3 regions of the Actinomadura meridiana genome follow, and region 1 is predicted to be linked to each of the others. Evidence: riboswitches for the same ligand, from Rfam matches in the RefSeq annotation. Region 1 holds a riboswitch; each other region holds the start of a gene.
What was found. Region 1 has a riboswitch for cobalamin ahead of cobN (cobaltochelatase subunit CobN). Riboswitches for the same ligand answer to the same signal wherever they lie in the genome.
Positions count from the first base shown of each region.

Region 1 (4,557 bases):
GGTTGTTTCGGTCGTCACCGGATACAGCAGCGGCTCCTCGATCTGACCGTCACGCAGATAGGGCGCGGCGACGGAACGCGCGATGCTGCGGCCGTGGCGCGCGGAGTGGTACGCGACCACGTCCGCCGCCTCGATCAGCCGCACCGCCTTCACCGTGACCAGCTCCGGATCACCGGGCCCGACACCCACGCCGTACAGCCGTCCGACCATCACTCCGCCCTACCTTTCCGGGAGGCGCGCCCCCGACCCCAGGAGGGGAGACGCCGAGATCCTCGCTCCACCGCCGTCATTGCGCCTCACTGGCCATGGCGTTGACCGCCGCCGCCGTCATCGCGCTGCCGCCGCGCCGTCCGCGCACGGTCAGATGGTCGAGCCCGCTCGCGGCGAGCGCGTCCTTGGACTCGGCCGCGCCGATGAACCCGACCGGAATCCCGATGACCGCCGCCGGACGTCCCGCGCCGTCCTCGACCAGTTCAAGCAGCCGGAACAGCGCGGTCGGAGCGTTGCCGATCGCCACCACGGCGCCGTCCAGCCGGTCGCGCCACAGGTCCAGCGCCGCCGCGCTCCGCGTGGTGCCGAGCCGCGCCGCCAGCTCCGGGATGCCCGGCTCGCCCAGCGTGCACACGATCTCGTTATCTGTCGGCAGCCGTGCCCGAGTGATCCCGGACGCGACCATCCGCGCGTCGCACAGGATCGGCGCCCCACCGAGCAGCGCCGCCCGCGCTCGCTCGACCACCCTCGGAGACCAGGCCAGATCGTCGACCAGATCCGTCATCCCGCAGGCGTGGATCATCCGGACGGCGGCCCGCGCCACATCGTCCGGCAGACCCGACAGATCAGCCTCGGCCCGGATGGTCGCGAAGGACCGCCGGTAGATCTCGGCGCCGTCCCGGACGTACTCCATCATCGCTCCGCTCCGCCCACCATCTTCAGAACGACCGGGCCGCGGGGCGTCCCGCAGCACCGTTCGCATCCCACCCAGTGCACGGGCGTCTCAGGGGCACCGTCCAACCCCCCGACCCACCCACGGGCCTCGCCCTGAACGTCGCCGCGTGACCGCGCACAACCAGGGCTCCCCGTGCACGCCGTGACACCGACCCACGGCGACGCGGCATCAGTCGCGAATCCCGCTGCCGCCAACCTCTCCGCAGTAGCCCGCACTTCGCCCGGAGCCAGGTCGCGCAGCACGACACTCCGCCACGGCGTCACCCGAACCTCCCCGGCGACCTCCGCGAGCACCTCGGCCTGCGCCCCCGACAACCGCCCCAGCGGCGGCACGACCTCAAGCGAAACAAGCCCGTCACGCTGCTCGATCACCCCGGCGAACGGCGACGCGCCCTCCGCACGTACCGGGCCCTCACCCGCCACCGTCCGGCCGAGCCGCGCGGCGACGACCGACGCACCGTTCGGCACCTCCGCCAGCCGCCAGGCGTCCCCTCGCACATCGAGGAACGCCCCAGCCGCAGCGAGCATCGTTCCCACCGGATCCTCCCCGCCCGCCAAATCAACCGGCGTCCCGCCCAACCGAAACCCGGCGGGGCCATAGGCGACATCGGCGTCCAACGCGGCTATATCGCCGGTGCCGTCGTCGAACGCGAACAGGAACCGTCCCGGCAACCCGGCCAACCGCGGGTTGGCGCACAGCCGCCGGTCGAGCGCCGCCACCAGCGGATCTGTCGCAAGCGTTCCGCGCGGCCCACGCCCGCCGAGCGGCGACGCGACGATGTTGCGCACCCGCTCGTGCGATGCCGAGGGCAGCAACCCGGCGTTCGCGAGAAGCACCGCTAGCCGCTCAGTGGCGCGCACGCCGCGCACCTGCATGTTGCCTCGCGAGGTCAGCTCGATCACATCCAGCCCCAGCTCACGTGCGGCGGCGCCAAGCACCGCGAGCTGCGCGGACGTCACTGCCCCACCCGGCGTACGCACCCGTGCCAACGGCCCATCGGCGGCGTCGTGCGTCCGCAACGCCCCGGGACAAGCATCGGGCCCCGACCGCCCCGCCCGGACATTAGTCACAGTTTCCACGCGGTCTCCGCTGTCGTACGCTTCTGCCCAGACGATGGCAATGGGAGGAAGCCGGTGAAAATCCGGCACGGTCCCGCCACTGTGACCGGGGAGCGAACCCCGCTTTAGGCCACTGTCCCTTGTGGACGGGAAGGCCGGGGCGAGCACTGATCCGGAAGCCAGGAGACTCCTGCCGTCGCGATACCCGCGACCGGGGCGAGGACCCCAGGGGGAGGATGCGCCGTGTCCGCTGAGGAGCGCGCGGTTCTGTTGCTTTCGACATCTGACACCGATCTGCTGAGCGCGCGTGCGTCCGGTGCCGAGTATCGGCTCGGCAATCCCGCTCGGGTTGCCGTGGACGACCTGGCGGAGCTGGTCGAAGGTGTTGATCTTGTTGTGGTGCGGCTGCTGGGTGGGCGTCGTGCCTGGGAGGACGGGCTCGACGCGTTGCTCGCGGGGCCCAGGCCCGTTGTTGTGCTGGGCGGTGAGCAGGCGCCTGACGCGGAGCTGATGGAGTTGTCGACCGTCAGTGGTGGTGTGTGCGCCGACGCGCATGCCTACCTCGCGCACGGTGGGCCCGCGAACCTGGTCGAGCTGCACGCCTTCCTGTCGGACACCGTGTTGCTGACCGGCCGTGGGTTCGCGCCGCCCGCGCCCACGCCGACGTGGGGGCGGCTTGAGCGCGATGTCCGTGACGTTGAGGGGCCCGTGGTCGGGGTGTTGTACTACCGCGCGCACCACATGGCCGGGAACACCGCTTTCGTGGAGGCGTTGTGCGCCGCGATCGAGGACGCGGGCGGACGGCCCCTGCCCGTGTTCTGCTCGTCGCTGCGCACGGCCGAGCCCGAGCTGTTCGGCACGCTCGCCGAGGCGGACGCGCTGGTCGTGACCGTGCTCGCGGCGGGCGGGACGCGGCCCGCGACGGCCGGGGCGGGCGGCGACGACGAGGCGTGGGACGTCGGGGCCCTCGCCGAGCTGGACGTCCCCATCCTCCAGGGTCTCTGCCTGACGACGTCCCGCGCCGACTGGGAGGCCAGTGACGACGGGCTCTCGCCGTTGGACGCCGCGTCGCAGGTCGCGATCCCCGAGTTCGACGGCCGGATCATCACCGTCCCGTTCTCGTTCAAGGAGACCGGCGAGGACGGTCTCACCGTCTACGCCGCCGACCCGGAGCGGGCCGCGCGGGTCGCGGGGATCGCCGTCCGGCACGGGCGGCTGCGGCACACGCCGCCGTCGGGCCGTCGTGTCGCGGTGATGCTGTCGGCGTATCCGACGAAGCACTCGCGTGTCGGGAACGCCGTCGGACTGGACACCCCGGCGAGCACCGTCCGGTTGCTGGCGCGACTCGCGGACGCGGGCCACGACCTCGGCGACGGCTTCCCCGGCGTCGAGGAGCAGGACGGCGACGCGCTCATCCACGCGCTGATCGCGGCGGGCGGGCAGGACGAGGACTGGCTCACCGAGGAGCAGCTCGCGGGCAATCCCGTGCGGATCTCCGCCGCGTCGTACGAGCGCTGGTACCGGACGCTCCCCGAGGATCTGCGCGCGGACATGGAGCGCCACTGGGGGCCGCCGCCCGGGGAGTTGTTCGTCCAGGACGGCGACATCGTGCTCGCGGCGCTGCGGTCCGGCAACGTCGTCGTCATGGTGCAGCCGCCGCGCGGCTTCGGGCAGAACCCCATCGCGATCTACCACGACCCGGACCTGCCGCCCAGCCACCACTATCTGGCCGCCTACCGGTGGCTCGGCGAGGAGTTCGGCGCGCACGCGATCGTGCATGTCGGCAAGCACGGCAACCTGGAGTGGCTGCCCGGCAAGTCGGCGGGCATGTCGGCGTCGTGCGGCACCGACGCCGCGCTCGGCGACGTGCCGCTGATCTACCCGTTCCTCGTCAACGACCCCGGCGAGGGGACGCAGGCCAAGCGCCGCGCGCACGCCGTGCTCGTCGACCACATGGTCCCGCCGATGGCGCGGGCGGAGTCCTACGGCGACATCGCCCGCCTCGAACAGCTCCTCGACGAGCACGCGACGATCGCCGCGATGGACCCGGCGAAGCTGCCCGCGATCCGCGCGCAGATCTGGACGCTGATCCAGGCCGCGCGGCTCGACCACGACCTCGGCCTGGACGACCGCCCGCACGACACCGAGTTCGACGACTTCATCCTGCACGTCGACGGGTGGCTGTGCGAGGTGAAGGACGCGCAGATCCGCGACGGCCTGCACGTGCTCGGCGAGGCGCCGCAGGGGTCCACCCGGGTCGACCTGGTGTTGGCCATGCTGCGCGCCCGACAGTTGTGGTCGGGACGGGAGACGCTCCCCGGCCTGCGTGAGGCGCTCGGCCTCGTCGAGGACGGCTCCGCGGCGCTCGGCGATGTGGACGCCGCCGAGTCCGCCGCCCGCGCCCTCGTCCAGGCCATGGAGGACGAAGGCTGGGCCGTGGCCGCCGTTCCCGAGGTCGCTCGGCAGGTTTCCGACGAGCGCCGTGACCTTGTGACCCGGGTCCTGGAGTTCGCGGCGACGGAGGTCGTCCCGCGCCTGGACCGGACCTCCGAC
Region 1 covers NZ_BAABAS010000006.1:823,459-828,015, forward strand. The annotation lists gene ABD808_RS16745 (precorrin-2 C(20)-methyltransferase) at 1-210, opposite strand, end outside; gene ABD808_RS16750 (precorrin-8X methylmutase) at 287-907, opposite strand; gene ABD808_RS16755 (precorrin-3B synthase) at 904-2,025, opposite strand; cobalamin riboswitch at 2,010-2,216, shown strand; gene cobN (cobaltochelatase subunit CobN) at 2,248-4,557, shown strand, end outside.

Region 2 (4,557 bases), on a different contig from region 1:
ACGACCTGCGGCGACAAACCTGTGACATGTACCACTTGACCTCCGGTACCGGACGGGCACACTGGGCGGGTGGTCAAGTCACTGCGCCCTCAGAACTACAACGAGGTCCTGTACGTCGGGCACTTCTTCCGCAAGGGCATGCCCGTCCTGATGGACCTGTCGGACGTGTCGGACGACGAGGCCAAGCAGATCGTCGACTTCGCCACCGGCCTGGTCTTCGGCCGCGGCGGCGCCATGGACCGCGTCGACCGCAAGCTCTTCCTCCTCGAGCCCTGACCCGGGAGACCCCCCGCCGACCACCGCCCCCGACCCCACGGCGCGCCCGGCCCCCACGGCGCCCCCGACCCCACGGCGCGCACGGCCACGGCCCGGGGCGCGCCCGCTAGGCGGGCTCCATGCCGGAGATCCGGTATCGCATCACGTCGGCGGAGCGGATTCGGGCGACCTGTGCGGGCTCCGGGCCCGTGCCGCGAAAGCGCTCGACGTCCTCGTCGCTCTCCCACCGCTCGTACACGTTGATCCGGTCGGGTTCGACCAGGTCGGCCGAGAGCGCGAAGTCGAGGCAGCCGGGCGCCGCCCGCGCCAGTTCGACGACCTCCCGGCACCCCGTCAGGTAGGTGTCGCGGCCGTCCACGTACAGGCTCCCCGAGATGACGATCATCTGCCCCTCCCGTCGACGCCCTCGCGCCGGGCCTGTCCCGGCCGATGCGTCACCAGGATGGACCTGCGGGCCGCCGGAAACTCATCGCCGCCCCACGGCTCGGGACGGCATGCGGTCAGGCGGCGGGGGCGCCGCCGGGAAGGTGCACTTGGCTACGGGCAGGTCTTCCAGGTGAGGTGGTAGATGCTGCCGATGGGGTCTTCCAGGGTGTCCATGGCGATGACGCTGGGGTGCGACGGGTCCGAGGTTCCCGGGTCGAGACGCAGCTCGGTGTTGAGGTTGAGGTTCCGGTCCTCGCCGCACGGCTTGTAGACGGGCTCCGTTTGGATGGAGTCCTCGAAATGCCATGTGCCATCGAAGGGGACGGGAATCTGGTGCGTGATCCTCCCGGTCTGCGGCAGCCCCTGGAAGTAATGGCTGACCTTCTGGGTGGCCTTCGCGCCGTCCACCAGGGAGGCGTAACCACGATGGTCCACAGACGAGACGGCGTAGGTGACGCCCTCCGGGGCCCGCAGCTTGAGGGAGAGCTGGCAGTTCTTACGGACGGGGGCCGGTTTCAAGGAGCCACCTGACTGCACCAGGTAATTGAAGTACCAGACGGTGAACGACTCCGCGTCATCCGAAATGGCCACCCCGGCGGTATTGTTCAGGCAGCCGGAGCCGTTGGCCGTCGCGATTTCGATGGTGACTCCGTCTGGACCGCGAACAGGACGCGGACCGGACGCCGCCGCGGCGATCGGCGCCGTGCTGACGGCGAGTGCCGCGGCCGCCACGGCGGAAATGGCGAACCCTCTACGCATGGTAATTTCTCCTCGTTGGGGAGCGTACGCTTTCTTCGCTGAACAAAGAAGCGACTACAAGGCGACGAGAGCATACCTTTAGCGCCATTCACTGTCAATCACCAGTATTTAACTCCGCGCTACCTTAATAGAATGAAACCGGGCCGCCGGTGGCGTGGGCCGGAAAGGGTTCGGGCGCCGAACCGGGAGAACGTTCGTCAGGCGGCGGGGACACCGCCGGTGAAGGTTCGTTCGGGCGGGGAGGCGACGAGTTCGACCATGGTGCCCGCGCGGAGTTCGTCGCCGAGGATTTCGGTGATCGCGTCGGTGAGGGCCGTGCCGAGGCGAGAGGTGATCTCGGCGGCGTCCGGACGGTCGAACGCCCCGGCGCGGATACCGAGCACGACCGAGGCCGTCGCGTCCACGGCCTTACCGCCCTGGGCGAAGCGGCCCGCCGGGACTCCGGCCAGCCGGATGCCCACCAGGTCGCGGGCCCATTCGCCGTAGACGCCGACGACCGCCTCCGTCAGTGCGGCGATGAGCGCGGGTTCGTTGCCGGTCAGCCTGTTGTCTGGAATGTGGACGGTCAGATGCGGCACAGTGGACCTCGTTCTCTTTGGACCTAAAGCCTTTGAGGTCAAAGGTAGTTGTGGAGGGTGGCGATGTCCAGCGAACCGGACGGCCCGGCCGTGGACGAGGCCGTCCGCACCCTGCTGCTGCTGATCCCCCGGCTCGTCGGCCGCGCCAAGCGCCTGCCGATCCCGGAGGCGCTGCGCGGCATGGACCTGGCGCCGCGCCATCTCGCGCTGCTGGCCCACCTGGAGTACCGCGGCCCCGTCAGCGTCAACGAGCTGGCGGCCCTGCTGGAGGTGGCACCGACGACGGTCAGCCTCATGGTCAGCGAGCTGTCGCGGCGCGGCGTCCTGGAACGCGCCGCCGACCCGGGCGACCGCCGCCGCCGCATCATCGCCATCGCCCCCGCCTACACCGCGCCGATCGGCGAATGGCTCTCCGGCAACGCCCACGCCTGGGAGCGCGTCATGCGCGACCTGGCGCCCGGCGAACGCGCAACGGTCATCCGTGCTCTGCGCGCTTATGAGGACGCACTGGAGTTGCGAGACGAGCAACCCGAGAGCGAACAGAAGTAATGATTTGCGTGGTCGGTAGAGTTGATGGTGCGGATGGTTCGTCCCCACCTTGGGCGGGGGCGTCGTAAGAGGGAACCCGGTGCGAATCCGGGACTGCCCCGCAGCGGTGAGCGGGAACGACCGCCGTCTTACGCACTGGGTCGCACGGCCTGGGAAGCGACGGCCAGTAGGACGCCTCGGCACTGTCGTCACTGACAACGAGGCGACGCCCGCGAGTCCGAAGACCTGCCTCCGCCCGCGCGCCGACCGGCGCGCGGTGGTCTGCGGCCTCGCGGGAGGGTTCGCGGCGCGCGTGCGCCGTGCCCTCACCCGCGGGTCCGCCGTGGCACGCGAGGGAAGCCGCCATGAACACGACGATCCTTGGACATCCCCGGATCGGGCCGCGCCGGGAACTGAAGTTCGCCACCGAGGACTACTGGGCCGGACGCGCCGACGCCGACGCGCTGACCGCCACCGGCGCCGAACTGCGGGCGGCGGTCTGGACGGGCCTGCGCGACGCGGGCCTCGCCACGATCCCGTCGAACACGTTCTCGTTCTATGACCAGGTGCTCGACACGAGCGTCCTCGTCGATGCCGTCCCCGACCGGTATCGGCATCTGACCGGGTTCGACCGGTACTTCGCGATGGCGCGCGGTGTGCAGGACGTCCCGGCGCTGGAAATGACGAAGTGGTTCGACACGAACTACCACTACATCGTCCCGGAGCTGGGGCCGGACACCCGGTTCCGGCTGGCGGACGGGTCGGCGGCCAAGCCGCTGGCCGAGTACCGGGAGGCGAAGGCGCTCGGCATCGAGACGCGACCGGTGCTCGTCGGGCCGCTCACCTACCTGCTGCTGGCCAAGCCGGCGCTGGACGCGCCGGACGGGTTCCGTCCACTCGACCTGCTCGACGATCTCGTCGACGTGTACGCCGAGGTGCTGGAGCGGCTGGCCGGGTCGGGCGCCGAATGGGTGCAGCTGGACGAGCCCGCCCTGGTCGCCGACCGGACGGACGAGGAGATCGCCGCGTTCGGCCGCGCCTACGCCCGGCTCGGACGGCTGACGAGCAGGCCGCGCCTGCTGGTCGCCACCTACTTCGGCACGGTCGGCGCGGACGCGCTGCGCACCCTGGCCGCGAGCCATGTCGAGGCCGTCGCCCTGGACTTCGTGGCGGGCCCGGACAACCTCGACGTCCTCGCCTCGGTGGGCGGGCTGCCGCGCAAGACGCTCGTGGCGGGCGTCGTCGACGGACGCAACGTGTGGCGCACCGACCAGCGCCGCGCCAAGGCCACCTGCGCCGCGCTGCTCGGGCTCGTCGACCAGGTGGTGGTGAGCACGTCCTGCTCGCTCCTGCACGTGCCCATCGACCTCGACGCCGAGACGTCGCTGGACCCGGCGGTGCGGGAACGGCTCGCGTTCGCCAGGCAGAAGGTCGGCGAGGTCGTGGCGCTCGGGCGGGCGCTCAGCGCGGACGTCCCGTCGTCCGCCGACGCACCGGCGCCCCCGGCGGGCGTCGACGACGAGGTGCGCGCCCGGCTGCGATCGCTCGACGACACCGCGCGCCGGGGCGACCGCGACGCCAGGTTCGCCGCGCAGCGGGACGCGCTCGGCCTGCCCGCCCTGGCGACGACCACGATCGGCTCGTTCCCGCAGACCCCCGAGATCCGCCGGGCCCGCGCCGACCACCGCGCCGGGCGCCTCACCGGCGACGCCTACACGCGCGCTATGAAGGACGAGATCGCCCGCGTCATCGCCCTCCAGGAGGACCTGGGGCTGGATGTCCTCGTCCACGGCGAACCGGAACGCAACGACATGGTGCAGTACTTCGCCGAGCAGCTCGACGGATACGCCGCCACCGAGCACGGGTGGGTGCAGTCGTACGGGTCGCGGTACGTCCGCCCGCCGATCCTGCACAGCGACGTGGCGCGGCCCCGTCCGATGACGGTGGAGTGGGCGACGTACGCGCAGTCGCTGACGGACAAGCCGGTCAA
Region 2 covers NZ_BAABAS010000020.1:161,346-165,902, forward strand. The annotation lists gene sepF (cell division protein SepF) at 70-276, shown strand; gene ABD808_RS26770 (putative quinol monooxygenase) at 383-661, opposite strand; gene ABD808_RS26775 (DUF4360 domain-containing protein) at 814-1,461, opposite strand; gene ABD808_RS26780 (tautomerase family protein) at 1,659-2,039, opposite strand; gene ABD808_RS26785 (MarR family winged helix-turn-helix transcriptional regulator) at 2,103-2,588, shown strand; cobalamin riboswitch at 2,605-2,835, shown strand; gene metE (5-methyltetrahydropteroyltriglutamate--homocysteine S-methyltransferase) at 2,933-4,557, shown strand, end outside.
Region 2: linked by a shared signal. The riboswitch ahead of metE (5-methyltetrahydropteroyltriglutamate--homocysteine S-methyltransferase) and the one ahead of cobN (cobaltochelatase subunit CobN) in region 1 are both predicted to bind cobalamin.

Region 3 (4,557 bases), on a different contig from region 1:
GGTGGATACTCCACGGCGGAGGAACTGGTCCAGGGCCGCAACGGCGTCGTAGCGAGGGAGCCAGCGGGCGCAGTCCAGGGCGGTGCGGGGCAGAGAGGTCATCCGTATGCCGGATTTCCGTGTGATGTGCTCCTCGTTCAGTTCGGCGGTTTCTGCGGTTATCGGTTCGGATTTGTCGGGGGTGATCAGGTCTACGTTCCAGTCGGCCTGATCTGTGCCGGGTGGGAGGATGTCGAGGCCCCAGATCCAGGCGGCGGTTCGGCGGGCTATGACCGCCTCGCCGGGGAGGAGGTTGCTCAGGGCGGCGGCGCGGGCCGTCAGAGGGGCGCCTCTGATTGGGACGAAGTACACGCCCGCTCCCACGGGGACGATCGCGTCGGCCGTTGTTCTCTTCCAGGTGAGCCCGAGGCTGTTCATACGTCCGATCGTCCCTCGGGTGAGGACCCGGGCGGATATCGGCTGGAGATTGTGGATAACTTCGCCTGCTGAACAGACGGGTTGCTGGGTAGATAGAGGAACGTGGCTGGAGGGCTGGTTCGTCGGGTCCCGGCGGCGACGACCGGGGGGGTGCCGGTGAAGGCACGGCGGCGGTTGGCGGTCGGTGTCGTGGGCGTGGAGGCGCCGGACGGTGAGGCCAAGGAGTACGCGCGTGAGGCGATGGTCTCGTCGGCGCGTGCGCATGACCGGGCCGCGATGTTGCTGGAGCGGATGGCTCTCGCCCATCCGGAGGAGGCGGACGTCCATTTGCAGTCGGCCGCCCGGCATCGCAGATGGGCCGAGAACGACCGGAAGCTGGCGGAGCTGTACGCGCCCCCAGAACCTACGGTGCGATGAGTTCGTACAGGTTGCCGCTGGCGTCGGAGAAGTAGACGCCGCGGCCGCCGAGGGGATGGTCGTGGTCGATGCGGCCGTTGTCGGCGTGTGCGGGTTCGTCGCCGTAGGGGAGTTCGCGGGCGTCCAGGCGTTCGACGGCGGTGTCGAAGGTGACGGCGTCCACGTCGAAGGCCAGGTGGTGGCCCTGCGGGTGCGCGACGGTCAGGAAGTCGAGGGTGAGGGAGTCGTTCACCCGGATCGGGACGAAATGCCGCGCGTGCGGATGCGCGCCCGTGTAGCGCAGGCCCATGACGGACGCGAAGAAGCGGGCGGCCTCGTCGTTGTCGGCGGCGGTCACGATCGTGTGGTTGAGGGTGATCGTCATTCGGTCTCCTTGAAGGCGCCGTGCAGGAAGACGTCCAGGCTGTCCTCGACGGACGGGGCCTCCGGTCCGGCGGGGGGACGGGCGCGGGCGAACATCAGTCCCATGAACAGGCTCGCCAGCTGTTCCGGGAGGAGGCGCAGCCGGTCGCGTTCGGGTTCGAAGAGTTCGGCGAGGGCCGCGCGGGTGCGGTTCATGGCGTCCGTGCGGGCGTCCGCGGGAGGGCGGCCGGTCTCGGACGGGTCGGGTCTGCGGAGGGGGCGGCCGGTGGCGTGCAGGGCGCCCATGACCATGCCCATGCGGGCGAGGTAGGCCTCGATCGCGGCGCTGGCCTCGGCGAGGCGGTCGGGCAGCGGGACGTTGAGCGGGATCGCGGTGAGCTCGGACAGGATGTGATCGGTGCGGGTCGCCTCGGCGACGCAGGCGTCCAACAGTTCCTCCTTGTCGGCGAAGACGCGGAAGATCGTCGCCTCGCCGATGCCCGCGGTGCGGGCGATCTGGCCGGTGGTGACAGCGGTTCCGTGCTCGGCGACCAGCGGCAACGCGGTGCGGATGATCATCTCGCGGCGCTGCTGCGGGCTCATCCCGGGGGCGCGGCGACGACCTTGTGTCTCCATGCCGAACACGGTACGGAGTGAGCACTCACTCCGTCAAGTGGGTGTCGTGTGACCGGCGCATTTCCGGATTTCGGCGGCTGGTACCGTTACGGTGCTGCGCGCCAGGAGCGAAGTCCGGTGTGAATCCGGCGCTGTCCCGCAACTGTGGTGCTCAAGAAGGGCCGAGCCAGGTCGCCTCCTCGCGCGCTGACGAACTTCGACCTCGTGGAAGGGCGATCCGTCCTGAGCGGGCCGCGGCTTCCCCCAGCCTGGAGGCTCCAGTGAGACCCGTACGTTCCCTTGTCGCGGTACTGGCGATCGGCGCCGTGGCATTCGCCGGTGCGTGTGGCGACGGCGACAGCGACAGCGGTACGTCGGGTGCGAAAACCGTCACCGTTCAGGCGGCCAACGGGGCGGTGAAGGTCCCGGCGAACCCGAAGCGCGTCGTGTCCCTCTCCCCCACCCACACCGAGACGCTGTTCGCGATCGGCGCCGGGACGCAGGTGGTCGCGGTGGACGACTACTCGAACTTCCCGGCGAACGCGCCCCGCAGCAAGCTGTCGGGTTTCAAGCCCAACGCGGAGGCGGTCATCGCCTACAAGCCGGACCTCGTCGTCGTGTCGGACGACCTGAACGGCATCGTCCAGTCGCTGGAGAAGGTCGGCGTCCCCGTCCTGCTGGAGCCCGCGGCGGCCAAGCTGGACGAGGCGTACGACGAGATCGGCGACCTCGGGCAGGCGACCGGGCACACGGCGGAGGCGACGAAACTCGTGAACGGGATGCGCGCCGTCATCCAGAAGACGGTCGCGGCGTCGTCCCAGGGGAAGGGCCTGAGCTATTACCACGAGCTCGACAACCAGTTCCACTCCGCGACGTCCAAGACGTTCGTGGGTCAGGTGTACGGGCTGTTCGGCCTGCGCAACATCGCGGACGCGGCGGACAAGGCGAGCGGCGGATACCCGCAGCTGTCCCGCGAGTACCTCCTCAAGCAGGACCCCAACCTGATCTTCCTCGCCGACACCCGGTGCTGCGGGCAGAACGCCGCCGCGGTCGCGAAGCGTCCGGGCTGGTCCGATCTGAAGGCCGTCAAGGACAAGGGCGTGGTCGAACTCAACGACGACGTCGCCTCCCGGTGGGGGCCGCGGCTGCCCGAGCTGGTGAAGGCGATCGGTGACGCCGTGCGGAAGGTCCGGTGACCGGCGACCGGAGGGGCGCCCGGCCGTGAGGACCCGGCAGGCCCGGCTGCGGCCGGTGCATCTGGCGGCCGGACTGTCACTGTTCGCGGTTACCCTGCTGGCGGGGGTGCTGGTGGGGTCGGCGGGGCTGCCCGTCGGCGGGGTGCTGAAGGCGCTGCTCGACCGGGTGCCGTTCGTGCACGTCGACTCGGGGCTCGGCGTGATCGACGAGAACGTGCTGTTCGAGCTGCGGATGCCGAGGGCGCTGATGGCGGCGATGGTCGGCGGGATGCTGGCGCTGGCGGGCGCGGGCTACCAGGGCGTGTTCCGCAACCCGCTCGCCGACCCGTACCTGCTGGGCGCGGCGGGCGGCGCCGGGGTCGGGGCGACGGTGGTGATCGCGCTGGTGCCGGGCGACCCGGGGTTCGGGGTGCCGCTCGCGGCGTTCGTCGGCGCGATCTTCGGGGTGTTCCTGTCGTACGCGCTGGGGCGCACGGCGGGACGCGGCAACGCGGCGACGCTGGTGCTGGCGGGGGTCGCGGTGTCGTCGTTCCTGGCGGCGGTGCAGACGTTCGTCCAGCAGATGAAGACGGAGGAACTGCAACGGATCTTCGCGTGGATCCTCGGCGGGGTCGGTTCCGCCGACTGGCACCAGCTCGGGCTCGTCGCCCCGTACTCGCTGGTGTCGACGGTGGTGCTGCTCGCGCACGGGCGGCTGCTGGACGTGCTGAGCGTCGGCGACGAGGAGGCGGCGTCGCTGGGCCTGTCCGCGCCGAGGGTGCGGCTGGTGGTGCTGGCGGCCGCGTCGCTGGCGACGGCGTGCGCGGTCGCGGTGAGCGGGCTGATCGGCTTCGTCGGGATCGTGGTGCCGCACGCGGTGCGTCGGCTCGCGGGCGGTTCGTACCGGATCGTCCTGCCGCTGTCGCTGCTGGGCGGCGCGGCGTTCCTGGAGGTCGCGGACCTGGTGGCGCGGACGGTGATCAAACCGGGCGAGTTGCCGCTGGGCGTGGTGACCGCGTTCGTCGGTGGACCGTTCTTCGTCGCGGTGCTGCGCGCGAGCCGTAGGCAGGTGGACACGTGACCGTCCGGATCCGGAAGCTGGACGTCGCGCTCGGCGGGCGTCCGGTGCTGAGGGGCGTCTCGCTGGACGCCCCCGCCGGGTCGTGGACGGCGGTGATCGGCCCGAACGGGGCGGGGAAGTCGACGCTGCTGCGGGCCGTGCTGGGGCTGGTGCCGTCCGAGGGCGCGATCACCGTGGCGGGCGAGGACCTCCAGGCGCTGAAGCCGCGGCGCCGCTCCCAGCTGATCGCCTACGCGCCGCAGAGCCCGAACGTGCCGGTGGGGATGACGGTCTTCGACTACACGCTGCTCGGCCGCTCCCCCTACATCCCGCATCTCGGACGGGAGAGCGCCGCCGACCGCGTCATCACGGCGAAGGTCATCGACCGGCTGGACCTCACCGAGTTCGCGGCCCGTCCGCTGGTGGAGCTGTCGGGCGGCGAGCGGCAGCGCGCGGTGCTCGCGCGGGCGTTGGCGCAGCAAACGCCCGTGCTGCTACTGGACGAGCCGACCACCGCCCTCGACATCGGCC
Region 3 covers NZ_BAABAS010000019.1:141,826-146,382, forward strand. The annotation lists gene ABD808_RS25530 (hypothetical protein) at 1-417, opposite strand, end outside; gene ABD808_RS25535 (hypothetical protein) at 574-834, shown strand; gene ABD808_RS25540 (VOC family protein) at 821-1,198, opposite strand; gene ABD808_RS25545 (TetR/AcrR family transcriptional regulator) at 1,195-1,812, opposite strand; adenosylcobalamin (AdoCbl) riboswitch at 1,896-2,037, shown strand; gene ABD808_RS25550 (ABC transporter substrate-binding protein) at 2,073-2,987, shown strand; gene ABD808_RS25555 (FecCD family ABC transporter permease) at 3,013-4,047, shown strand; gene ABD808_RS25560 (ABC transporter ATP-binding protein) at 4,044-4,557, shown strand, end outside.
Region 3: linked by a shared signal. The riboswitch ahead of ABD808_RS25550 (ABC transporter substrate-binding protein) and the one ahead of cobN (cobaltochelatase subunit CobN) in region 1 are both predicted to bind cobalamin.